Regions from separate parts of the Rhizobium sp. PL01 genome, predicted to be linked through region 3. Evidence: predicted binding sites of a transcription regulator. Region 3 holds the regulator's gene; each other region holds the start of a gene.

Region 1 (4,789 bases), on a different contig from region 3:
CGGCAGGGCGCTATCATGCTGAGCGCGGATGGAAAGAGAATGCGCATTCTTGTTGCGGTGACAATTTTCGCGAATGCGGCTCAGACCGAAAGATGCTCGATCAAAATGGAAAGCCCCAAGCCGCACAGGGCAAAACCTGCAACAGCCTCGGCGATGCGCCCGAAACGCTCGCCGATCAGGCGGCCAACCAGCATGCCGCCAGAAGACATCAGGAAGGTCGCGAAGCCAATGGCGGCTGCAATCACGAAGATATTGACGTCGAGAAAGGCCAGCGAAACACCGACGGCCATGGCGTCGAGGCTGGTTCCAACCGCTGTCGCCATCAGAAGGGGCAGGGACAAATGGGCAGATTCGGCAGCTTCGCTCTTTTGCGTCGCGGCATACATCATGTGAATGCCGACGATTCCAAGCAGTCCGAATGCAATCCAGTGGTCGATCGCCTGGACAAACTGACTGGCGGCAACGCCGGCCGCCCAGCCGATGATCGGGGTAATGGCTTCGATAATGCCGAAGACGAGACCGGTGCGCATCGTTTCGCGGAATTGCGGACGGCCGATCGCCGCACCCCGGCCAACGGCAACAGCAAAGGCATCGACAGACATGCTGAATGCCAGCACGGCAATGGTAAATGGCGACATGAAACTGGCTTTCGAAGCGGACGTTGGAAACCGGGCGTTGTTGCCTGTCCGGCAAGGCATCTACGCCACGGTCTTGCCGGGCCGAGTGTCTCGGCCGATCGCACCATGCGCATGGGCGCAAGCATGTTGATACGATCCTGCAGGGATATGCAGTGGCTACTCCCCGATGCGGGAGGGATAGTTCAAGCTGGTTTGTCTGTCAATAAGGCTAAGTTAAAATTCCTTTTATTACAGCAGCTTAGAATATGCATTAGTGCATAAATCCAAGACAGAGGAGGCAATATCAGGTGCAACTATGCTCCCTGCTGGACAAGCAGGTGCAGCGCATTTCAGCGTCTGTTTGGAGTGGAATCTCGCGTTGAAAGACCGATCCCCGGCCGTCGGGGTCAGTGGCTTCGGTTGGCGATGAAGCGGGCAGTCTCGTTGAGAATATCCGCGCGTGCGCCGAATGGCTCAAGCAGGACGGCCGCATCTGCGACGAGAGCTGCCAGCCGGGTTTCCGCCCAGGCCTGACCGCGTAGAGAGACAAGCGTACCCTTGCCACGGGCCGCATCCTTGCCGGTCGCCTTGCCCATCGTCTGGGCGTCTGCTGTCAGGTCAAGCAGGTCGTCGGCCAGCTGGAAGGCAAGGCCGATCGTCTCGCCATAGGTGCGCATCAGCCGCCGCTCGTCAGCGCTGCTTCCTGCAATGATGGCGCCTGCCTCGCAGGCAAAGCGGATCAGCGCGCCGGTCTTCATCGCCTGCAACGTGACGATTGCCGCCTCGTCCGGTGCCGATGTTTCTGCTGCCAGATCCAGCGCCTGCCCGCCGGCCATGCCGCCGATGCCAGAGGCGCGAGCGAGGGCCAGAACCAGTTCGGTCTTCTGCCGGTCGGTAAGATTGGTTTCCGGGGCGGCGATAATATCGAAGGCCAAGGTCAAAAGGCTGTCGCCAGCAAGGATCGCATTGGCCTCGCCATGGGCGATATGCACGGTCGGCTGACCGCGGCGGAGATCGTCATCGTCCATGGCGGGCAGGTCGTCATGGACAAGCGAATAGCTGTGAACGCATTCGAGTGCTGCGCCGATGCGCAGGGCCGCCTGCCGGTCGCCACGAAGAAATGCCGTGCTTTCCATTACCAGGAATGGGCGCAGCCGCTTGCCTCCGTTCAGCAATCCATGGCGCATTGCAGCGACGAGCGGTGCGGGCCGGGCGATCTCGTCTGCCTGTGGTTTTTCGTGAAGAATGCCGATCAGGCAGGTCTCGATCTCTGCGGCGCTGGTCTTCAGGCGGATTTCAAAGGATGTCTCGCTCATGCGGCGCTGTTTGGCATGACTGCGCGCCCGCTGGCAACGGGATTTTACCATATCTGTAACCGCATGCGTGGCTTGCTGTGCGTTACCGAGAAAACCGTTCAATTTTATCCGCCGTTGTTCTATGAAAATTGGATGGATCATCAGGCGGGCGTTTCAGGCGTGGACATCGTACCGGAAACTCGGGGGGAGGAAGAAGACGTGCCGTCCAGCCGTTCGCGGGGATGGGGGCAGGCCCTGCGTCGGCGCTGGCGCCAGATTCTGCTGATCGCCGTTGCGATTGTCCTATTGCCCTATGTTCTGATCATCCTCTATGCGCCGAGCTTCATTCATCCGATTTCGACGCTGATGCTGCGCGATCTCGTGCTGCTGCGTGGCTATGATCGCCAGTGGGTCTCGTTCGAGGATATTTCGCCCAATCTCGTGCAGTCAGTGATGATGTCGGAGGATGGCCAGTTCTGTCTTCACGACGGCGTCGATTGGAGACAGATGCGCGGCGTGGTCAATGATGCGCTGGAGGGCGAATCCACCCGTGGTGCCTCGACAATCCCGATGCAGACGGCAAAGAACCTGTTTTTGTGGAATGGCCGTTCTTTCATTCGCAAGGGCATGGAACTGCCTTTGGCGCTGGCGTCCGATTTTGTCTGGAGCAAACAGAGGATGATGGAGCTCTATCTCAACGTCGCCGAGTGGGGGCCTGGCATCTATGGTGCTGAAGCGGCGGCAAAACATCATTTCGGCGTTCCGGCTGCAAAGCTCACCAAGCGCCAGGCAGCACTTCTTGCTGTATCCCTGCCCAATCCATATGAGCGCAACGCTGGCAAGCCAGGCCGTGGTCTGCGCAGCCTCGCCTCGCTGATCGAGCGCCGCGCCAGCCGGTCCGGTGAATATATCAAATGTCTTTATGAGTGAGATCAAGCCTTTTCATTGGAGCGCGGTTTGGGATGGTGTCATCCTGACGTTGTGAAATTCGGGCATCCGGGCCTCGTTGCTATCCTCGAAAAGGCTCGATTATCCTATGGTCTCGATTGATCCGTCTCTTCTCACCTTTGCCCGGAGCGCCAACAGTGCCTCGCCGCGACATTTCGGAACTCGCTACGCCGCCGATGGCTGTTTCCTACAAGAGCGCGGCAACACCGTGGTTTCCCATGTCAGTGCCGGGACATCTTCCCATGCCGCCATCCTTGCCGTGCGCCATCGATTGATGGCGATGCCAGAAGCCGATCAGTTCGCCTTCACGCATGCTTCCAGTCTGCACATGACAATCTTCCAGGGCATCATCGAATATCGCCGCAAGCCGCCTTACTGGCCAGCCGATATGGCTCTTGATGCGCCAATCGATGTTATGACGGCCCACTTTCGCGACAAGCTGAGGAATTTCGCGCCGCTCTCGCCTTTTCGTGCACGCATTACCGAGGTCACGCCGCTTGGACTGACCCTTGAAGGGGATAGTGTGGATGACCGGCAGTGCTTGCGCGAATGGCGTGACACCTTTGCGGGGGTTTTTGGCTATCGCCATCCGGATCATGACGATTACGTGTTCCACATCACTTTCGCGTATATTATCGACTGGCTTGCTGATCCGGCGCTGCCGCGTTGGCAGGAGATGCTAGCGGAGCAACTGGCCTATCTCAAGGAACGGTCGCCTGTCGTCGATCTCGATCCTCCGGCTTTTTGCTCGTTTGAAGACATGAACCATTTCGAGGAACTCGTTGTCTTCGAATCTCAATATAAGACACTAAGGAATGCGCCATGACCAAGCTCACGCTCTATGTCGGCAACAAGAACTATTCGTCCTGGTCGCTGCGGCCATGGCTCGCGCTGGAAGCCTGTGGCATTCCGTTCGACGATGTCCTCATTCCGTTCGATTTTCCGGCCGGAAACCCGAAATTCAAGGAAATCTCTCCGACCGGCCGTGTCCCCGTCCTGCATCATGGTGATCTGCGTGTCTGGGAATCGTTGGCGATCATCGAATATGCCGCCGAGCTTTTTCCGGATGCCGGGCTTTGGCCGAAAGAAGCAGCCGAACGTGCTGTTGCCCGCAGCTATTCGATGGAGATGCTCTCCGGTTTTCGGGCGTTGCGCAATGCGTGTCCGATGAACATGCGCCGCGAGAAGCAGGCAATCGATTTGCCGGATGGCGTCCTGGAGGATGTCGAGCGGATCGAGACGATCTGGCGCGAGGCCGTCGCCCGCTCAGGCGGTCCATTTCTGTTCGGCCGCTTTACCGCAGCTGACGCGATGTTTGCGCCGGTGGTCAATCGTTTCGAGGTCTACGACCTCACGCGTAATCCCGTCTCGCTCGAATACATGGATGCGGTGAAGACCCATCCGGCCTTCCAGAAGTGGCAGGCGGCGGCGCTGAAGGAAACCTGGATCGTATCGGAAGACGAGGCCTGATGCTTTTCCCGGCCAGGGCTTACGAAAAAATGCCTGCAGGGACTGGTCAAATGCCTGTGGGGCATGTATAAGCCCGGCAAATTCCGAGATTGACATCTGTTTTTCCCGGCCAACAGACTGGCTGTGAAACAGAGTTTTGCCCGATAAGTGGAGTATGAAATGGCTGTACCTAAAAGAAAAACAAGCCCGTCCAAGCGTGGCATGCGCCGCTCCGCTGATGCGCTGAAGACACCGACCTACATCGAAGACAAGAACTCCGGCGAACTGCGCCGCCCGCACCACATCGACCTGAAGACAGGCATGTATCGCGGCCGTCAGGTTCTGACCCCGAAGGCTTCCGCTTAATCAGCGGTGCCGTCAGGCTGTTATTGAAGGGGCTGGCTTTTCGCCGGCCCTTTTTCTGTTGCCTGCATACCGGGAGAATTGCGCTGTATCGTATTGGCCGTTTTTCCTAGTCTT
Region 2 (4,789 bases), on a different contig from region 3:
GGTTTCGGCTTGGCGGGTACATGGCGCGTGCTCGGACAGAAGGCTGCACCCGTCCTGCGCGAGCTCTGATCGGCCAGTTAACCGTTAACGCTAACCTCTGAAAGCCCTGAGAATCCGCTTTTCGTCTGATTCTCAGGGCTGCCGGTCTTGTGTAAGTCGTATTTCGACATCATATTCACCAAAGGCATGCTGGAGCCCCGCAGCGGCGCCTGGGTCAAGCGGCTTGCACCCTTGAGGATGCGCCCTTACCGCCCGACACCGTAAACTTAACCGGGGCTTTTAAAGAGGAAACAATGGCTGATCTTAGAAACTACCAAACCCGAATGTCGCCTGCCGGCGCACAGGCGGGGGCCGTAATCGACGAAGGTCTGCGCACCTATATGCTCAAGGTGTACAACCTGATGGCCCTCGGTCTGGCGATCACCGGTATCGCTGCCTACGCTGCGTTTCAGTTCGCTTTTGCGGACGGACAACTGACAGCGTTCGGGCAGGCGATCTATGTGAGCCCGCTGAAGTGGGTTGTCATGCTCGCACCGCTGGCTCTGGTGTTCTACATGAGCTTCCGCATCAATTCGATGAGCGTATCCGCCGCGCGGGCGACCTTCTGGGTCTATGCCGGTCTGATGGGTCTCTCGCTGTCGTCGATCTTCCTGATCTATACCGGCCAGAGCATTACCCAGACGTTCTTCATCACGGCCGCTTCGTTCGGCGCTCTGTCGCTCTACGGCTACACCACCAAGCGTAGCCTGTCGGGCATGGGTTCGTTCCTGATGATGGGCCTGTTCGGCCTGATCATCGCCTCGATCGTCAATATTTTCCTCGCCTCGTCGGCGCTTAATTTTGCGATCTCGGCTATCGGTGTTCTGATCTTCGCAGGCCTCACCGCCTACGATACCCAGAAGATCAAGGAAATGTACTTCGAAGCAGACAGTGAAGATGCCGCTGGCCGCAAGGCTATCATGGGCGCCCTGACGCTGTACCTCGACTTTATCAACCTGTTCCTGTTCATGCTGCGCTTCCTCGGAAACCGCAACTAATCCGGAACCGGATACTTCTGAAAAAGGCGGCTTCGGCCGCCTTTTTTGTTGGCCGCATTTTGGCAACGCCGCTCGGTTGAATGGGTGAACGCGATATGGCAGACGAGGGAGTAGTCTTCCAGACAGGTCTGCCCATGTCCTTTATCCTGCGCGATGCGACCCTATCTGACATTCCTGTTATCACCGGGATTTATCGGGAATCCGTGTTGAACGGTGTCGCGTCCTATGAAATGACGCCGCCGGGCGAAGCTGAAATGGCCTCGCGCTTTTCTGTCATCACCGGCAAAGGCTATCCCTATATTGCCGCAATCGATACCGATGGCGTGCTGCTTGGTTACGCCTATGCCTCGGCATTCCGGACCCGCACGGCCTATCGATTCATGGTCGAGGATTCGATCTATCTGGCGCCGGAAGCGCGCGGGCGCGGCGTGGGCAAAGCCCTGCTCTCCGAGCTGATCCTGCGCTGCACGGACCTCGGCTTCCGCCAGATGGTGGCTGTCATCGGCGGCGCACATCCTGCATCCGTCGCAGTGCATCGCGCGGCCGGTTTCGAGCATGGCGGGTTGATGAAGGGCACGGGTTTCAAGCACGGCCGCTGGCTCGATACCATCATCATGCAACTGGCGCTTGGCGAGGGCCTGACGAGCGATCCCGAACCGGGCCTCTATCCCGATACGCTCTACCGCAGCTGAATCAGGTCTTGATGACCTTCAGCATCTTGTCGAAGACTTTCAGCACCTGCTGCAGGTCGTGGCCGCGTTTCAGGATCATGCCGTGTGTATTGACGACGCTGAAGGCGCCCTGCTTGGCCGAAAGTTTCGGGTTCTTTTCAATCCGAAACAGCGGCATTTCACCGGAACGCTTAAAAACAGAGAAGATAGCCTTGTCGCGCAAGTGATCCATCGCATAGTCGCGCCACTCGCCGTCGCCCACCATGCGGCCATAGACCCGAAGGATCAGATCCAGTTCGCGGCGGTGGAAGGTGATGGGGAGCTGGTCCTGATTGCCGCTGCGATATTCGTGCAGATTAACAACCACATCGGACGATTTCTGCCTTTCGGAACGGGTCTCGCCTTGCGGCAAATCCGGCTGATCAGTCATCGGTACTCCGGCCTTATATTGTGACAGGACGGTTACAGTTTGCCTGACCTTGGCTGAAATGCAAGCCGCAAGGCGGGTCGCTGCGGTGGAAGACTTTTTTCATTGTGCCGCATTTCAAACAAATAGACGCCCCAATTCGCAAGGAAACTCCCCCTCGCTGGCACAAGGGAGTCCTTCCGAGTGTCCGGCCTGCATGTTTGTTTGGGGTTTTTCTGCCTTGAACGGGTGCAGCAATGGAGCGGCTAGCCAAAGCGCCCTTCGGGCGCGGTTGCTCCAGACGCCATGTCGAGTGGTTGCTTTCTGCAGCTGCGAAACGTGGCCGGTTCGGTCCGGCATCTTCGAACCCTCAGCCCCAGCCCCTCGATGCTGCCGGGCCGAACCATATTATGCGTCAGTTGGCGGTATTGTCCGCCATGACTGTCGTTGCGCCCAGGATAGCGCCCGGCGTTTCACTGTCCTTCATGGTCTGCAACAACACGGCACAGCCGCCGTTCTCTCCCTCGTTGAGGATGGAAGCGGGCAATACGAAAGAGGCAGGCTTGCCGTCCCACATTCCGATCGTCTGGATGTCGCGGACGGAATGCCAATAGGAAATCTTCCTGCCGCTGTTTTCGCCTTTCTTGACGTCGACAAGCTGCTGGCGATTGAAATAGACGACAACGACATTGGCTTTCCCCATGCCAGCGCCGATCTTGATATCGATCTCATCCTTGCGGACGCTGGCATCGACCGGAACAGCGAGGCCCTTTCCTGACGATTTCATCGCCGAAAGCCGATTGTTGATCCCGTCGATATCGGCACCATTGATATGGTCGCGGCCATTGAGCACCGCCTGCGGCGTATAGACGCCGCTGCGGCCGAACATTTTCGCGTAGGCATATTGCCGGGCGGTATTGTCCTTCGAGGCCAACGTATCGGTCCAGCCGAGATAGTTCCAGTAATCGACGTGATAGGACAGCGCCACAACCTTGCCGTCGTCGATCAGTGTCTTCAATGCCGCGTCTGCCGGCGGGCAGGAAGAGCAGCCCTGACTGGTGAACAGTTCAACAACGCCCGCCGGTTTTGCCACGTCCCCGGCGATAGCCGGCATCGCCGCAAGGCCAAGGCCACAGGCGAGCATGATGCGGCGAACGGAGCTTGATCCAGACATTGTGACTTCCATTTCAAGGGGTCGGCATTTCAGCAGTGTTGTACGGGTGTACAGTGTTTATCCGCATCCTTCATACGCCGCTGCTCTTTCAACAGAAAATCACGTTGGAGTGAGGTTCGCGGCTTCACCGATCACGAAAAAGCCGGGGCTCATGAAAGCCCCGGCTTCGTTCATGTCAGCATCAAGGATGCATCAGGCAGCGAGGTCGCGTAACACCGTCTGCAGGATGCCGCCATTGTTCATGTAAGTAACCTCATCCAGCGTATCGATGCGGCAGATCAGCGGAACGTCCTTCACCGTCCCATCGGCATAGGTGATCTTGGCGATGCGCTTTTCACGCGGCTGGACATTGCCGAGGCCGTCGATCGTGACGCTTTCGTCGCCCTTCAGGCCGAGCGATTCCCAGGTCGTGCCTTCCTCGAAGACGAAGGGCACGATGCCCATGCCAACGAGGTTAGAGCGGTGGATACGCTCGAAGGACTGAGCGATCACGGCCTTGACGCCGAGCAGGTTGGTGCCCTTGGCGGCCCAGTCACGCGACGAGCCGTTGCCGTATTCGACACCCGCGAAGATGACCAGCGGAACGCCTTCTGTTTTGTATTGCATGGCGGCGTCGTAGATCGACATCTCTTCCTTCGAAGGATAGTGGATCGTGTAGCCGCCTTCCTTGCCGTTCGGTCCCATCATGTGGTTGCGGATGCGGATATTGGCAAAGGTGCCGCGCATCATCACTTCATGGTTGCCGCGGCGCGTGCCGTACTGGTTGAAGTCGGCAATGCCGACGCCATGGTTGATCAGGTAGGCACCGGCAGGAGACGCAGCCTTGATCGAACCGGCCGGGGAGATGTGGTCGGTGGTGATCTTGTCGCCAAACAGGCCAAGGACGCGGGCGCCCTTGATGTCGGAAATGCCCGAACCGGTCTTGCCCATGCCGACGAAGTACGGCGGGTTCTGGACATAGGTCGAGTTGTCGTCCCAGGCATAGGTCTGGCCAGCCGGAACCTGAACCGCCTGCCAGTTGGCGTCGCCCTTGAACACGTCGGCATATTTCGACGCGTAGAGTGCGCGGGTGACGTATTTCAGGATGAATTCCTGGATTTCCTGCGACGTCGGCCAGACGTCCTTGAGGAAGACCGGCTTTCCGTCGCTGCCGATGCCGAGTGGCTCGGTGGTCAGATCCTTCTGGACCGTACCGGCCAGCGCATAGGCGACGACCAGCGGCGGCGAAGCGAGGTAGTTCGCCTGAACGTCCGGCGAGATACGGCCTTCGAAGTTACGGTTGCCCGAGAGAACGCCGGACATGATCAGGCCCTTCTCGTTGATCGTCTTCGAGATCGGCGCCGGCAGTGGGCCGGAATTGCCGATGCAGGTCGTGCAGCCGAAGCCGACGAGGTTGAAGCCGAGCGCATCAAGCGAGGTCTGCAGGCCGGACTTGGCGAGATACTCGGCGACGACCTGGCTTCCCGGTGCCAGCGAGGTCTTCACCCACGGTGCTGACTTC
Region 3 (4,789 bases):
CGCCGTCGATCCGCTCGGCCGCTCTTGGCCTGGGTGCTTCGAAGATGCAGACAATCTTCCACCATGTCCTGCCGCTCGCTATGCCGGGCGTCCTGACCGGCACCATTATCGGTCTGGCGCATGCACTCGGTGAAACGGCGCCGCTGCTCCTGATCGGCATGGTGGCCTTCGTAGTCGATTACCCGGGCTCGCCGATGGACCCTTCCACTGCTCTGCCGGTCCAGATCTACATGTGGGCCAACGAAGCCGAACGTGCATTTGTCGAACGGACCTCGGGTGCGATCATGATCCTCTTGATCTTCCTCGTCGTCATGAACCTTGGCGCAATCCTGTTGCGGCGTCGCTTTGAGCGGCGCTGGTAGTGAGGTAGAAACATGAACATGATGTCAGAAGCAGCAGTTGAAAAGGCGCTGGACCAGAAAATGAACACTGTTCCCTTCAAGATGATCGGAAAGGACGTTTCGGTTTATTACGGCGAGAAGCGCGCGCTTTTCGATGTTAACCTCAACGTTCGTGAAAACACCGTAACCGCGCTGATCGGCCCGTCGGGTTGCGGCAAGTCGACGTTCCTGCGGACACTCAACCGTATGAACGACACGATCGACAGCTGCCGGGTGACCGGCAAGATCACGCTGGACGAAGGTGATATCTACGACCCGAGCATCGACGTCGTCGAACTCCGCGCCCGCGTCGGCATGGTGTTCCAGAAGCCGAACCCGTTCCCGAAGTCGATCTACGAGAACGTCACCTACGGTCCGAAGATCCACGGTCTCGCCCGCACCAAGGCAGAGCTGGACCAGATCGTCGAGTCGAGCCTGCAGAAGGCTGGTCTCTGGAACGAGGTCAAGGATCGCCTGCATGAATCCGGCACCGGTCTTTCCGGTGGTCAGCAGCAACGCCTGTGCATTGCACGCGCCGTTGCCGTCAGCCCGGAAGTCATCCTGATGGACGAACCGTGCTCGGCACTGGATCCAATCGCGACCGCCAAGGTCGAGGAACTGATCCACGAACTGCGCACAAACTACACGATCGTCATCGTTACGCACTCGATGCAGCAGGCTGCTCGTGTGTCGCAGCGCACCGCCATGTTCCACCTCGGCAATCTCGTCGAGGAAAACGACACCGACAAGATGTTCACCAATCCGGATGACCAGCGGACCCAGGACTACATCATGGGCCGCTTCGGCTGAGGACGCTTTCGCCACCCTCCCATGAGGGCAGGGTGGCAGTCTTCCAACCCGGATTGTGATCGCAAGGAAAAACAATCATGTCTACGCACATTGCTTCCGTCTACGACGAAGATCTGAAGTACCTGACCCGGCGCATCTCCGAGATGGGCGGCCTGGCCGAACAGATGGTGGCCGAATCCGTGCGCGCTCTGGTCAATTCCGACCTGGCGCTTGCCCAGAAGGTCATTTCCGACGACGCCATTCTCGACGAGGCCGAGCGCCAGATCGGCGAAAAGGCGATCGTCACCATCGCCAAGCGTCAGCCGATGGCGGCCGACCTGCGCGAAATCATGGGATCGATCCGCATTGCAGCCGATCTCGAGCGGGTTGGCGATCTCGGCAAGAACAACGCCAAGCGCGTCATCGCGGTCGCGACCGCCAGCCTGCCGCGTCAGCTGGCGCGCGGCCTGGAGCATCTGGCCGAGCTTGCGCTCGTTCAGCTCAAGGAAGTGCTTGACGTCTATGCGTCCCGTTCGCCGGAAAAGGCCAACAGCATCCGCGAGCGCGACAACGAGATCGATGCGATCTACACGTCGCTGTTCCGCGAGCTCCTGACCTACATGATGGAAGATCCGCGCAACATCACACCCTGCACGCATCTGCTGTTCTGCGCCAAGAACATCGAGCGCATCGGCGACCACGCCACCAACATCGCCGAAACCATCTACTACATGGCAACCGGTGCTCAGCCCGTCGGTGAACGTCCGAAGGATGACACGGCCAACACGGTCGGCGCGATCGGCAATTGATCGCGCGATAAAGTAAGTAAATTCTTACGCACTAATTGCGCGAGCGGCCGTTGGAGCCGCTCGGCAAGCCTTCGGCCAACCGGCCGGGAGCCAAGGAGCTGAACTGAATGTTGCCAAGAATTGCCGTTGTTGAAGATGAAGAGGCGCTCAGCGTCCTCCTCCGATACAATCTTGAGGCCGAAGGGTTCGAAGTCGATACGATCAATCGTGGCGACGAGGCGGAAATGCGCCTGCAGGAACGCCTTCCCGATCTCTTGATCCTCGATTGGATGCTGCCGGGCGTTTCCGGCATCGAACTGTGCCGTCGCCTGCGCCAGCGCCCGGAAACCGAACGTCTGCCGATCATCATGCTGACGGCACGCGGCGAGGAGAGTGAGCGCGTACGCGGACTCGCCACTGGCGCTGACGATTATGTCGTCAAGCCATTCTCGACGCCGGAATTGATGGCGCGGGTCAAGGCGATGTTGCGCCGGGCCAAACCCGAAGTGCTGTCAACGCTGCTGAAATGCGGCGATATCGAACTCGACCGCGAAACCCATCGCGTCCATCGCAAGACCCGCGAGGTCCGTCTTGGACCGACCGAGTTCCGCCTGCTGGAGTTCTTCATGGCCTCGCCGGGCCGTGTCTTTTCGCGCTCGCAGCTTTTGGACGGTGTGTGGGGGCACGATATCTATGTCGATGAGCGCACGGTTGATGTCCATGTCGGACGGTTGCGCAAGGCGCTGAACTTTTCCAACATGCTGGACGTGATCCGCACTGTGCGTGGCGCGGGCTATTCGTTGGAAAGCTGAGTTTCGTATGATGAAGGACCGTCAGGCGTTGCCGGGCGGTTCGCCAATCTCGATGGGATGCCCGTCGGGATCGTAAAAGCGGAAGACCCTCTGCCCCCAGGCTTGCGTCTCGATGGGGTGGATGAGGTTCACGTTGCCGCCGATGCGCTCGAAAAGCCCATCCAGATTATCATGTTCGAAATAGAGCAGGATATTGTGTCGGCCATACGGTTGGGTGACCGCTGACGGCTGTCCCCAGACCGTCGTTTCCAGGGATTTGCCGTCATGGATGGCAAATCCCGTTTCAAACATGACAAAATTGCCGAAGTCTTGTTTGATCGCCAATTCCAGCATCTCGCAATAGAAGATTTTCGAGATGCTGATATCCCGGACGAACGGGATGGGGTTGACGAAACGCACGGCCGAACTGGCCTCAGCGTGCCCGGCGACGCTCGCCGGACGGCTGGTAAGCCAGCTTTGCATGGAATGTGCAGTAAGGTGATGTATCCGGGGAATCGTTGCCGCAGAAGTGGAACTCTTCCTTCATCGGATCGCCGATCGGCCACTTACAGGTGCGGTCGGTGAGTTCGGTCAGGACGAGGCGGCGCGACATCGGAATAACAACGTTGTTGCCGGCCGGTGCCGTTTCCTGATCCTCGATGGCGCCGATTTCGACTTCTTCCTTCATGACAGTCGCGCCCGTGGTGCGTGTCACTGTACGGGTAGCGGTCATGCGCGACGCGGTGTAGCTCGGTGCGCGGGGTGCAGCGGACGGTGCCGGGCGTTTCGCACGGGCCGTTGCAGTGCTGCCGCCGGCCTTGGCGCGGCCTGGCAGGCAGAGCCGGTGGACCTTGCCGATAACGGCATTACGGCTGACGCCGCCGAGCTGTGCAGCGATCTGGCTCGCGCTCAAGCCTTCGGCCCACAATTTCTTGAGTTTTTCGACCCGCTCGTCAGTCCAATTCATGGTCTTGTCTCCATTCCCAGCGTTGGTGATGGTCGAATCCTCCACCGAGCCCTGGATAGTATCCGAGGCTGAAACGCGATAACACTTTTGGTGACTAGGTCCGCCGCATGCGTTCTAGTAATTGTTTCTTAACGTAGAGCCCGGGGGACTCCCTGACAAGAGTCCGGGGAATCCCACCGAATCAATTTCTGAGTTTTCCCCAACTTGCTTGCCATGCGTGGCATTTTTGCAAGGGTATCCGGCTAAAAAAATTGCGAGCGCTGTATGTACGCGAATTGCCGGAAATCATGGGCTTTTGTTGACATCGCACTGCGAAGTGAAGATAGTGCCCCTGCCGCCGCAAGGCGGCATTTTGAGTTTTTATGGGTTGGTCACAGCCCTGTTGACGACGCCGATTATACAATTGCCGTGATGGTTTGAGGAGACATGCGCCATGGCCGATGCCACGCCGCTTTATGACACATATGCCCGCGCCCCCCTGCGGTTCGAGCGCGGTGAAGGCGTCTGGCTGATCGCCGAGGACGGCACCCGCTATCTCGATTTTGCAGCCGGTGTTGCCGTTAACTCGCTCGGCCACGCGCATCCACATCTTGTGTCGGCATTGAAAGAGCAGGCGGAGAAGGTCTGGCATCTGTCGAACCTCTATGAAGTTCCCGGACAGGAGAGCCTCAGCCGCCGCCTGACGGAAGCGACGTTCGCCGACAAGGTGTTCTTCACCAACTCCGGCGCAGAGGCGCTGGAATGCGCGATCAAGACCGCACGCCGCTATCATTTCTCCAAAGGCAACCCGGAGAAATTCCACATCATCACCTTCGAAGGCGCTTTCCATGGCCGCACGCTGGCCACGATCGCCGCCGGTGGGCAGGCAAAATACCTGGAAGGTTTTGGCCCGAAGGCACCCGGTTTTTATCAGGTGCCGTTTGGTGACATGGGCGCCCTGAAGGCTGCCATCAGCGAAGAGACCGCAGCGATCCTGATCGAGCCGATCCAGGGTGAGGGTGGTATCCGCACCGTGCCAAAGGAATTCATGCAGGAACTGCGTGCCCTCTGCGACGAATACGGCCTGCTGCTCAT
Region 4 (4,789 bases), on a different contig from region 3:
CGGCGTCCGTGACGAAGCCGAAATCCGCGGTCACCGCCGCACTTATATCGGTTCGATGCCCGGCAAGGTCATCCAGTCGATGAAGAAGGCAAAGAAGTCCAACCCGCTCTTCCTGCTCGATGAAATCGACAAGATGGGCCAGGATTTCCGCGGCGACCCGTCATCGGCTCTCCTGGAGGTTTTGGATCCAGAACAGAACTCGACGTTCATGGACCACTATCTGGAGGTCGAATACGATCTCTCGAACGTGATGTTCATCACCACGGCAAACACGCTTAACATCCCTGCACCGTTGATGGACCGCATGGAAGTGATCCGGATTGCCGGCTACACGGAAGAAGAAAAGCTGGAAATTGCCAAGCGGCACCTTTTGCCGAAGGCGATTGCCGACCACGCGCTTCAGCCGAAGGAGTTCTCGATCACCGACGGTGCCTTGTCGGCGATCATCCAGACCTACACCCGCGAAGCCGGTGTGCGTAGCCTTGAGCGCGAGCTGATGAAGGTTGCCCGCAAGGCCGTCACGGAAATCCTGAAGGGTCGCACCGACAAGGTTGAAGTGACTGCCGAGAACATCAACGACTATCTTGGTGTTCCACGCTATCGCCACGGCGAAGCCGAACGCACCGACCAGGTCGGTGTCGTCACTGGTCTCGCCTGGACGGAAGTTGGTGGTGAGCTTCTGACGATCGAAGGCGTCATGATGCCCGGCAAGGGCCGCATGACGGTGACCGGTAACCTGCGCGACGTGATGAAGGAATCGATTTCGGCTGCGGCATCCTATGTCCGCTCGCGTGCGATCGACTTCGGCATCGAGCCGCCACTGTTCGACAAGAGCGATATCCATGTGCACGTGCCGGAAGGCGCGACGCCGAAGGACGGTCCGTCCGCCGGTGTGGCCATGGCAACCGCGATCGTGTCGATCATGACCGGTATTGCCGTCAACAAGGATGTGGCGATGACGGGTGAAATCACCCTGCGCGGCCGTGTCCTGCCGATCGGTGGCCTGAAAGAAAAGCTGCTCGCAGCCCTTCGCGGTGGCATCAAGAAGGTGCTGATCCCGGAAGAAAACGCCAAGGATCTGGCGGATATTCCGGACAACGTGAAGAACAATATGGAGATCGTTCCGGTCTCGCATATTGGCGAGGTTCTGCAGCACGCTCTGTTGCGGGTTCCGGTGGCAATCGAATGGGATCCTGCCAAGCAGGCCGTGCCGATTGCGGCAGCCGATCCGGCCGATGATGCCGGCGCGTCGATTGCCCACTAACGCGCCGTGCGTCTTTATGGACGCACAAAGAACGCACTAGACTTTGTCTCTACGCACCGGCCCGAAAATCATTCCGATTTTCGGGCCGGTGTCGTTTGGACTTGACTTGAGTTCGAACTGGTGCCTGCCGCAGGTTGTGCACTGATTTGGAACGGAAACAGTGGAAGACCGGCATTTTTGCCGGTCTTTTTTATGTAAAACCTCCCGCAAAGCCTTGCATTCCATGGGATTCGGAGCGATTGGGTTTGCCAAGGCGGGGGTCGCGCGTATGCTGCTCCCGGCTTGAAAATTGAGTCGTTTCGAACCAGTATTGAAAGGGGTGGAAACATGAACAAGAATGAGCTCGTGTCCGCAGTTGCCGAGAAGGCCGGACTCTCGAAGACAGATGCATCTTCTGCAGTTGATGCAATCTTCGACGTTATCCAGGCAGAACTGAAGAACGGCGGCGACGTTCGCCTCGTTGGCTTCGGCAACTTTTCGGTCAGCCGCCGCGAAGCATCTAAGGGTCGTAACCCGTCCACCGGCGCAGAAGTCGATATCCCTGCCCGTAACGTGCCGAAGTTCTCGGCCGGTAAGGGTCTCAAGGACGCCGTGAACTAAGTTTCATGTTTCGTCTGCAGCACCGTGGCGAAGACGCCAACGGTTCGATAGCAGGTTGATTTGAGGCCCGGGTTTTCCCGGGCCTCTTTTCGTTTGAGTCTATGGCTTTTGTCTCTCGCCTTGCTGTTGTCTAATATACGCTGGCTGTCATGCGGGTGTTACACTGCGCGATCAAAACCCCTCCGTATTCATTGATCAGGAGGGACATCCCGTGAAGACATTTTCGCTCACCGCAGCACTCGCTGCCGTGCTCGCTGCTTCGACCGTGTCGGCCGTCAGCGCAGAACCCGTATTTAATCGTATTGCCTCGTTCGCCGTCGCCGACAATCTGCCTGAGGGCACTGACAAGAACTCCGTGACCTCGGCTGAAATTGTCGCCGCCAGCGAGGACGGCAATACGCTCGTCTATTCCGACAGCCCGAACAAGGCGATCGGTTTCATTGACATTACCGATGCAAAGGCCCCGAAGGCCGGTGGTTCCGTTGCTTTCGACGGCGAGCCAACCTCGGTCACTTTCGCTGCCGGCAAGGCGCTCGTGGCGATCAACACCCGCGAAAGCTTCGTCAAGCCGTCGGGCATGCTTGCTCAGGTCGATCTCGCTTCAAAGGCCATCGACACGACATGCGACCTCGGCGGCCAGCCTGATTCGATCGCCCTCAACAAGGACAAGACCCTCGCTGCGATCGCCATCGAGAACGAGCGTGATGAAGAGGTCAACGACGGTGCCATCCCGCAGATGCCGGCTGGTGATCTGGTCCTCCTTTCGCTCAAGGACGGCGTTGTCGATTGCGGTTCGATCAAGCACGTCACGCTGACCGGACTTGCCGACGTTGCTGGTGATGATCCGGAACCGGAGTTCGTTTCCTTCAACAGCCTCGATGAGGTTGCAGTTACCCTTCAGGAAAACAACTATGTCGTCATCGTCGACGGCAAGACCGGCGCCGTGAAGTCGCACTTCTCGGCCGGTACTGTCAGCCTCGAAGGCATCGATACCAAGAAGGACGGCGCGCTGAAGTTCACCGGCGAGATGAAGGATGTCGCCCGCGAGCCTGACGCTGTTAAGTGGCTGGACGACAACCGTCTCGTCGTCGCCAATGAAGGCGACTGGAAGGGCGGCGCACGCGGCTTCACCATCTTCGACAAGACCGGCAAGGTTCTTTACGAAAACGGTGCTGCTTTCGAGCGCGAGATCGCCAAGATCGGCCACTACCCGGACAAGCGCAACAAGAAGGGTGTCGAACCGGAAGGCCTGGAAGCAGCCAAGTTCGGTGATGACAACCTGTTCTTCGTGCTTGCCGAGCGCGCGTCTATCGTCGGCGTGTTCAAGGACACCGGTGCCGAGCCTGAGCTTCTTCAGCTCCTGCCCTCGGGTATCGCTCCGGAAGGCGCCGTTGCCATTCCAAGCCGCAACCTGTTCGTCACTGCCAACGAAGCCGACCTCGTGGAAGACGGCGGCGGTCGCTCGCACGTCATGATCTATGAACGTGCGGAAGGCGTACCCGCCTATCCGCAGATCGTCTCCACCGAGAAGGACGGCGAACTGATCGGCTTTGGCGCGCTTTCGGGTCTCGCTCCTGTCAAGGACAAGCCGGGCATGCTCTATGCGGTCAACGATTCGTTCTACGCGTCGCAGCCGACGATCTTCACGATCGACGCTACCGCAAAGCCTGCGAAGATCGTCGATGCCCTGCGCATCACGCGCAATGGCGCCGCGGCCCAGAAGCTCGACAGTGAAGGCCTGACGCCAGACGGTGAGGGCGGCTTCTGGCTCGCCAATGAAGGTGACGCCGACAAGCTCTATAGCCACGCGATCATCCACGTGAACAAGAAGGGCGAGATCGAAAAGGAAATCGCCATTCCCGCCGAGCTGCGTGCCGGTGAGAAGCGCTTCGGCTTTGAAGGCATCACCAGCGTCGGCAAAGGCGACGACATGATGCTGTGGATGGCCGTTCAGCGCGAATGGGGCGACGACGAGAAGGGTTTTGTGAAGCTCGTCTCCTACAAGCCGTCGTCCAAAGAATGGGGCGCCGTGCGCTACCCGCTCGAAAAGACGGAAAGTGGCTGGGTTGGCTTGTCCGAAATCACGGCCTATGGCGACTACGCCTATATCATCGAGCGTGACAACCTGATCGGTCAGGCTGCCAAGCTGAAGAAGCTCTACCGCGTAGCATTGGCCGACCTGAAGCCGGCCAAGCTGGGTGGCGCACTGCCCGTGGTCAAAAAGGAAGAGGTCCGTGACCTCATTCCCGACCTCAAGGCACTGAACGGCTACGTCATCGACAAGGTTGAAGGCTTCACCGTCGATGCGGCCGGCAATGGCTTCGTCGTCACCGACAATGATGGCGTTGACGACTCGTCGGGCGAAACCTTGTTCTTCTCGATCGGTACGATGAACGCGATGTAAGCGCTTCTCTACTGGTAACGGAAAAGGCCGGAACATGATGTTCCGGCCTTTTTTAATTTAACCTGATAAGACCGGCGAAAGGCACGCTACTGAGCGGCCGTTTCGTTCGCCCCTTCGGCTTCCTTGCGCTTGCGGATTTCATCCGCCTTGGCCACCAGACGGCTGACGATATCGTGCATCTGGTCGAGCTGCTGATCGTCGAGTGCAGAGAAGATTTCCTCGATCAGCTGCTTTCGCGGGTGTTCGGCTGCTTCGAGAACGACGCGGCCGACATCGGTGATCGAGACGATCTTGGCCCGGCGGTCTTCTGGATCGGGCTTGCGTACGACAAGCTTATCGCGCTCCAGCCCGTCGATGGCTTCCGTCACCGTCCGTGGTGCAAAATTCAGCGCCCCGGCGATATCGGTCGACCGACAGGGGCCAAGCTTGCTCAGGAAAAACAGGAACTTGCTGCGCGCCAGCGACACGCCTTCCTCCGTCATCGATTCGTTGATGAGGCGGTGGACGCGATGGTAAAGCTC

The links. Region 3 encodes PhoB, which activates phosphate uptake and scavenging genes when phosphate is short. Its sites were predicted from a motif close to TGTCATNNANCTGTCAT; they were not measured.
Region 1: R6X40_RS15890 (DUF1868 domain-containing protein) is a predicted target of PhoB. The motif match lies at 2,879-2,895, and genes of this name have one in related genera.
Region 2: R6X40_RS15705 (DUF2794 domain-containing protein) is a predicted target of PhoB. The motif match lies at 2,159-2,175, and genes of this name have one in related genera.
Region 4: R6X40_RS27220 (esterase-like activity of phytase family protein) is a predicted target of PhoB. The motif match lies at 2,010-2,026, and genes of this name have one in related genera.

The regions. Positions count from the first base shown of each region.
Region 1 is NZ_JAWQUM010000006.1:106,941-111,729, reverse strand. Features, by position in the region: gene R6X40_RS15905 (manganese efflux pump MntP family protein) at 81-638, opposite strand; yybP-ykoY riboswitch at 718-815, opposite strand; gene R6X40_RS15900 (farnesyl diphosphate synthase) at 1,025-1,933, opposite strand; gene mtgA (monofunctional biosynthetic peptidoglycan transglycosylase) at 2,066-2,842, shown strand; gene R6X40_RS15890 (DUF1868 domain-containing protein) at 2,949-3,686, shown strand; gene R6X40_RS15885 (glutathione S-transferase family protein) at 3,683-4,330, shown strand; gene rpmF (50S ribosomal protein L32) at 4,490-4,675, shown strand.
Region 2 is NZ_JAWQUM010000006.1:68,184-72,972, reverse strand. Features, by position in the region: gene R6X40_RS15720 (ABC transporter permease) at 1-69, shown strand, start outside; gene R6X40_RS15715 (Bax inhibitor-1/YccA family protein) at 294-1,037, shown strand; gene R6X40_RS15710 (GNAT family N-acetyltransferase) at 1,172-1,729, shown strand; gene R6X40_RS15705 (DUF2794 domain-containing protein) at 1,731-2,138, opposite strand; gene R6X40_RS15700 (DUF1223 domain-containing protein) at 2,530-3,288, opposite strand; gene acnA (aconitate hydratase AcnA) at 3,481-4,789, opposite strand, start outside.
Region 3 is NZ_JAWQUM010000005.1:173,302-178,090, forward strand. Features, by position in the region: gene pstA (phosphate ABC transporter permease PstA) at 1-362, shown strand, start outside; gene pstB (phosphate ABC transporter ATP-binding protein PstB) at 375-1,190, shown strand; gene phoU (phosphate signaling complex protein PhoU) at 1,268-1,978, shown strand; gene phoB (phosphate regulon transcriptional regulator PhoB) at 2,086-2,769, shown strand; gene R6X40_RS14050 (VOC family protein) at 2,791-3,168, opposite strand; gene R6X40_RS14055 (GcrA family cell cycle regulator) at 3,182-3,715, opposite strand; gene R6X40_RS14060 (aspartate aminotransferase family protein) at 4,149-4,789, shown strand, end outside.
Region 4 is NZ_JAWQUM010000014.1:91,596-96,384, reverse strand. Features, by position in the region: gene lon (endopeptidase La) at 1-1,264, shown strand, start outside; gene hupB (DNA-binding protein HupB) at 1,592-1,864, shown strand; gene R6X40_RS27220 (esterase-like activity of phytase family protein) at 2,076-4,268, shown strand; gene R6X40_RS27215 (MarR family winged helix-turn-helix transcriptional regulator) at 4,355-4,789, opposite strand, start outside.